Regions from separate parts of the Bacillus sp. CGMCC 1.16607 genome, predicted to be linked through region 1. Evidence: riboswitches for the same ligand, from Rfam matches in the RefSeq annotation. Region 1 holds a riboswitch; the other holds the start of a gene.
The links. Region 1 has a riboswitch for FMN ahead of ribE (riboflavin synthase). Riboswitches for the same ligand answer to the same signal wherever they lie in the genome.
Positions count from the first base shown of each region.

Region 2: linked by a shared signal. The riboswitch ahead of ACFSO7_RS18205 (ECF transporter S component) and the one ahead of ribE (riboflavin synthase) in region 1 are both predicted to bind FMN.

Region 1 is NZ_JBHUJX010000008.1:58,297-61,697, reverse strand. Features, by position in the region: gene ACFSO7_RS03105 (bifunctional 3,4-dihydroxy-2-butanone-4-phosphate synthase/GTP cyclohydrolase II) at 1-384, opposite strand, end outside; gene ribE (riboflavin synthase) at 396-1,055, opposite strand; FMN riboswitch at 1,180-1,327, opposite strand; gene speD (adenosylmethionine decarboxylase) at 1,460-2,296, opposite strand; gene ACFSO7_RS03090 (MGMT family protein) at 2,354-2,692, opposite strand; gene ACFSO7_RS03085 (GGDEF domain-containing protein) at 2,714-3,401, opposite strand, start outside.
Region 2 is NZ_JBHUJX010000025.1:351,046-354,446, forward strand. Features, by position in the region: gene ACFSO7_RS18200 (ferredoxin) at 211-459, shown strand; gene ACFSO7_RS18205 (ECF transporter S component) at 844-1,419, opposite strand; FMN riboswitch at 1,570-1,705, opposite strand; gene ACFSO7_RS18210 (peptidoglycan DD-metalloendopeptidase family protein) at 1,811-2,707, opposite strand; gene ACFSO7_RS18215 (hypothetical protein) at 2,939-3,401, opposite strand, start outside.

The sequences.
Region 1 (3,401 bases):
TAACGGGAAGATATGTCCTGGTCTTTTAAAGTCAACCCCCTTTGAATCAGGATTAAGCATTTGTAAAATCGTGGCAGAGCGTTCGAACGCTGAGATTCCTGTTGTCGATGATTTATGGTCAATACTCACAGTAAAAGCTGTCCCATGTGGATCAGTGTTTTGCGCAACCATATTATTCAGTTCAAGCTTTTGCGCTAACTCCTCCTCAATTGGTACACATATTAATCCTCTTCCATAAGTAGCCATAAAATTGATAACTTCAGGCTTGGCTTTTTCAGCTAATGCAATAAAATCCCCTTCATTTTCTCGGTCCTCATCATCGCAAACGATGACTACCTCACCTTGCATTAATTCGTAAATTGCTTCTTCAATCGGATCAAACATATTATCTCTCCTTATTTGAACCCATTTTCTTCCAAAAATTGTATAGTAATACTCGATTTTCCTTTCGGAAGTTCCCCGCTAAATCGTTTCGCTAGAAAATGATCGATATATTTCCCAAGCATGTCACTTTCGACATTGACAATTTCTCCAATTCCCTTAAATCCAAGGATTGTTTCACTAAAAGTATGTGGAATAAGTGAGATGGTAAAGCTATTCTCCCCAACTCCAAATACAGTTAAACTGGTCCCATCCACAGTGACCGATCCCTTATAGATAATGTAACGAAGTAGTTCCTCTTCAACCTCAATTTCATAATAAATAGCATTTTCAAACGGTCTTTTACTTTTGATCATCCCAATACCATCAGCATGTCCGGAAACAAAATGTCCACCAAACCTCCCCCCAGCTGCCATTGCTCTCTCTAAATTCACCTTAGACCCTCTCTTTAAGGATTTTAAACTAGTTTCTCTTACTGTCTCAGGCATGATGTCGACAGAGAAATGGTTATTTGTAAATTCTGTAACGGTTAAACAGACACCGTTTACAGATATGCTATCACCTAGTTGGACATCCGATAAAATTTTCTTTGCTTCGATTGTCAGAACAATCGCTTCACCAGTCTGTTTTATATTTGTAACCGACCCGATCTCCTCAATGATACCTGTAAACATAATTACTTCTCCTTTTTTATAAGGATAAAATGCTAAAAGGCCCTAAAGTATAAAACTTCAGGGCCTAAAAATGACATTAGGAAACTAAGGCTTAAGTCGAATATTTTTCGAACCCAATCCTTATTTCTTCCTTCTCCCATCCAGACTATAACTGTCGGCCCTGGAGTTTCACCAGATCCACCGTCTAGCTTAAAAGTTAGACGGGTCACGGACTAAGAAGCACTAGCTTCATCACCGCCGGTTGGGAATTTCACCCGACCCCGAAGGAAATATTTAATTGTTAACAAATATTATACTTGATTGAATGGCTAAAGGGAAATAATACCCCTTTGATTCAGAAAATCAGTTTTATTTTCAAAATAAAAACGATTCCTCATGTTTTGAAGAATCGTTTTATCTACCTATCAAAAATCTACAGTCCCCTGGGTAATATTTTTCCCGTAAAAAATTTCATCCATTTCAGTTTTAAGTTTCTTTGTAATCAAAACTTGCTCTTCAGGAGTCAGTTTTTCTTTTGAATATCCGAATAAATAATTATCTAAATCAAACTGGTTCAACTTACATTTCGTATGAAAGATATGTTCCTGGTACACATTCACATCAATCATGTCATATAACTCTTGGACCTCATCGGGAATATAATTTTGGATTGAACTAATGTCATGATCTATGAACAACTTATGTCCGTTAACATCTCTAGTAAATCCACGAACACGGTAATCAATGACCATTACATCCGTTTCAAACGAGTGTATTAAATAATTTAACGCTTTAAGTGGAGAAATTTCCCCACAGGTTGAAACATCGATATCAGCACGAAATGTACTGATTCCATCATCTGGATGGTATTCAGGATAAGTGTGAACAGTAATATGACTTTTATCCAAAGCTCCAACTACAGCACTCCCTTTTGTAATAGGAACTGGACCTGGTGACTCTTCAAATGATTCAGCCGGTGAATCCTCCACTGGACCTTCTGATACTAAAATAGTCACACTTGATCCTTGAGGAACATAATCCTGTTTGGCAATATTCAATATGTGCGCACCGATAATATCTGTAACGGATGATAAAATCTTAGTTAATCTTTCGGCATTATATTGCTCATCAATATAATCAAGATAAGCTTGCCTTTCCTCTTTCGTTTTAGTGTAGCAAATATCATACATATTAAAACTCAAGGACTTTGTAAGATTATTAAATCCATATAATTCAACTCTTTGTGTTGGAGTAAGCTTCATTTTTTGATCCCCTTTTTCATTCATACTTTTATGGTTGTTTGAATAGGGGGATTATATTCATCTTTCATCAAGAAATATTTCTTCTTCGATGTCTAGATGAAATTGAAATTCTTCAAGGTGAATAAAATGATTATTAATTATTTTTACACCCTCACTTTGAAGGAAAAATATTTGCTCTTGCAACGATTCCTCATCTTTAATAGATAATTCGCCCTTGGAATTTACAACTCTATGCCAAGGCAATCGATGTTTTTTACTCATTGAATGGAGAATTCTAACGACTTGTCTAGCCCCTCTTGGACTTCCTGACAATTTGGCAATTTGTCCATACGTCATGACTTTTCCAACTGGAATATTTTTAATAATCTTTATAGCTCTTTCAGTAAAGGACTCCATTGTAGACACCTTTCATTAAAATTACGTCATCCTCATTGTTTTTTTAAAATTATAAAAAGTAAAGCGACATCTACCCTCATGTTTGGATTGATATAGAGCTTTATCTGCTTGTTCTAGCATCTCATGAATATGATGAGTGGACTGACTTACTCCGATTGAAACGGTAATTTGCCCTATCGGTTGTGTGCTTGCCCCTTCAAATTCCGCTTCCTTTAGTTTTGTTTTTATCTTCTTAATAAAAAGGATAACATCAGCCTTTGAATTTGTTTGCAAAAAGACGATAAATTCCTCACCGCCAAAGCGACCTGCAAGATCTTTTTCTGAAATAGATGATTTTAGAATTTCACCTATTTTTCGAATAATCTCGTCCCCTGCTGTATGTCCATAAGTATCATTGTACATTTTAAAATGATCGATATCGATCATTAAAATATAACCATTCATACCATTCATTACTTTTTTGTCTACTAGATCAAGAAAGGTTCGGAAATTTAATAATTGAGTTTTATCATCATAAGTGGAAAGTTGGATCAATTCATTTCTTCTTATTTTGACATTGCTATCATCATTCATGATAAGTGTAATCGCAATAATGGATAACATGCCACAAATGAGCATGAAAAATGAAATCTCCAACCAGTCCATTGCCAGTAATTCTAATGTAAGTACCCCTAATATGTAGTTTAATAAAAAATAAATAGAGCTACTT
Region 2 (3,401 bases), on a different contig from region 1:
TTTTACCACGATTGTCCCAGTCTTGGTGTAGTTAATTACTGCACAATATAATGTCCAAAGTTAACAAACCCTTATATGATAAGCATTCTCAATACATTTACTATTGAAAAGTTGGCCATTCAGTTTTACAATAGGGTATGAGGAATACGTTTCCAAAAATCAGTGGAAACGATTTATGAATCATTGTTTAATTATTGGGAGGGTTTTTTCATGGCAAAGTACACAATCGTTGACAAAGAAACATGTATCGCATGTGGTGCATGTGGGGCAGCTGCTCCAGATATTTATGATTATGATGATGAAGGTATTGCATTCGTTACTCTAGACGATAACCAAGGTATCGTTGAAATTCCAGATGTTTTAATCGATGACATGATGGATGCTTTTGAAGGCTGTCCAACAGATTCTATTAAAGTAGCTGACGAGTCATTCGACGGCAATCCTACAAAATTCGAATAAGAATTCTACCCCTTCAAAAGAAGGGGTATTTATTTTGAAAAGAATCGATAAGAAAAGCGCAAGCGCCTTGATCAACCCGATAAAGAAGACTGGTCGATTGGCGAGAGTAGCGAAGCCAGAGACCTAGTCGCACTTATGCAAACCGTTCTTTGGTTTGCCAAGCAAATGCTTCGCCAGCCGGAAAGTCGTTCTTTGACTTTTTGGCTGGCGAACATTTGACCTCGAGGTCGACAAAAAAGCGACGTCCTGTCGCATTGTCGACACTAGTACATCCTGTACGTCGGGGCTAGGACGCTTGCGCTGGACAATTTTCGAAGTCCGAAAATGTTTCTAATCTTGATATAAAAAAACACAACGACAAAACCTCGTTGTGTTTCTTCTTTATTATTTATAAGCTACTTGCTTTCCAATCCACGTTTGAAGACGAATATATATTAACATGAACATACCTGTTACAATGAATCCCTTAATGATATTAAAAGGAAGAATAAATTTAACAACCAATTGTTTCATTTCTGGCGTTGACATCGCAGGTGCATTTAGAAAAAATGTGTATGCAGGTAAAATCACTAAATAATTCAAGACACTCATAATGATTGCCATAATAAAAGTGGCTCCAATTAAAGCAAATGTCATTCCTTTTTTCGATTTAAGTTTCATGAAAATATAATGAGTAGATAACACAAAAATGATTCCTGCAATAAAATTGGCAATATGTCCAACAGGTACTCCTGTTGTACTTCCTGTCATAAAGTAATCTAGAATATTTTTAAATAATTCAACCAGCACTCCAGCTAAAGGTCCAAAAATTAACGCAGCGATAATGGCAGGAATATCACTAAAGTCAATCATTAGAAAGTTTGGAAATGGTGGTAATGGAAAATTTAATAGCATAAGAATGTAGGAAATACTACTAAGCATTCCAATCGATACAAGTGCTTTAATATTTTGTTTCTTCATCTCTATACCTCTCCTCTTGTGATCCACTTCACAAAGAGAAAGTTCAGCAAAACACACAAATAAAAAATCCTCAAGTTCGACTTGAGGAGAGTTTTAAAGGCATGCTTAATAAACACTCAAAAACCCTGCATTTTTGAATGTCCGCAGAACCTCCATCTTCTCCCATCCAGACTATACTGTCGGCTTTGGAATCCCACCAAATCCTGCCTTACGGCTCGCGGGCTTAAAGAATATTCACATTCTCATCACCGCCGGTCGGGATTTTCACCCGGCCCCGAAGATAGATCTTATTTTTACCACTTTATTATACTGAAAATACTTTCGGTTGGAAAGCAAAAAGAAAAGGTTATCGCGGTGTCCATAAATAACCTTTAAAATGATATGCTATGTCCTATTCTCTAGCAGGTATTGAGATGATTTGAAAAGGATATATATCATCTGCTTTCATATGATTAACCTTTTTTATTTCATCAACTGTTACATTTGTTTTTTTCGCAATGGCAGTTAAAGTATCACCTGTTTGGACGGTATATGTTGTTCTATCCTTACTCATCGGTATCACTAAGGATTGAGATTCATAAATATCTGTATTATTTAATGAGTTTGCATCTTGTATCGCTTCTATAGAAGATGAATATTTTTGTGAAATTGACCACAGTGTTTCACCCATTTTTACTTTATGTTTAGTAGATATTGTTTCTAATCCTGTTCCGTTTAATTGACCTTCTGGCTCAATATTTTTCACTACATAATGGGCATTATCTTCTACTATTGCTTGAACTACATTTCCTATTTCAATACTTCCTAATAGGGCAGTCGGATTTAATGCATTTTCCTTCTCAAAAGTCCATTCATTTTGGTGCACTTCAAAGTGAAGATGGACTCCATACGACCTTCCTGTGTTCCCCATCCTTCCAATCGTATCTCCTTTTATTACTTGATCTCCTTCTTCTACTTCTCTTTTATTTAAATGGGCGTACACCGTTTCTAAGTGATTATTATGTTTTATAAAAATAACATGACCATATGTATCCGAATAATAAGATTTAGACACAAATCCATCATCAACAGTATAAACAGGGGTATTTAATTCAGCGGCAATATCAATTCCCTTATGATGGCCCAACCTTGTCCCATAAGTATCCGATATAGTACCATCTGTCGGCCAAATCCAATGTTCACTTTGCCCATCCAATCCTTCTGCCTGAGGTTTACCACCAAAGAATAACAAGCTTACACAAATAGCTACAATTCCTGCAATCAAAAATCGCTTTAAATAGTCAAGCATCCATATCCTCCTCATACTTATACCTTCCTATTCAACATTATGAAGCTGGGAAAAATTTTAGAACGAACCATTGGAAGGGTCTTCTAAGACACATTTCTTAGAATAGGACATAGACTACTATTTTATACAAAATTTAGGAAAAAAACTATTTAAATTTCGTTATTAAGATAGGTGTTTATATGTTTTAAATAGAAAAAGCCTGATTAAATCATCAGACTTCTTCTTTCTCTTCTATGGGAGGAACACTTTGTTTGGTGCAATCGGGACTTTTATTTCATTTTCCAAATTAAATCTCCCAATTTGTGGTGCAGATGCATTTTCAAATTTTACAGACTCATATCCAAACTCTTTAGCCGTTAGTAAAATGGCTTCAATCGCATAAATATTCATCGGCTCATCTGTTAATTGAAAATGATCTTCTATTTTTAATACTAGCTTCTTATCTGAACTACTTTGAATGGTAAAATTAAAACTTAAAGAAGGAATTAATCCAGCATCTTCCTCCAAATTTGCTCTCATTGAATCAAAGGCAGTTTGTAGATCAGTATATGGTGTTACGGATGGGACTAAAAATGGCATGTTACTATTATTAGGATAGAATAAATAATATGAATGCCTCACTTTAGATTCTTCTCTAATAACCTCATTTTTAACTCCATTATTCCCTAATTCAATTCCTGGCTTTGTATTCGTA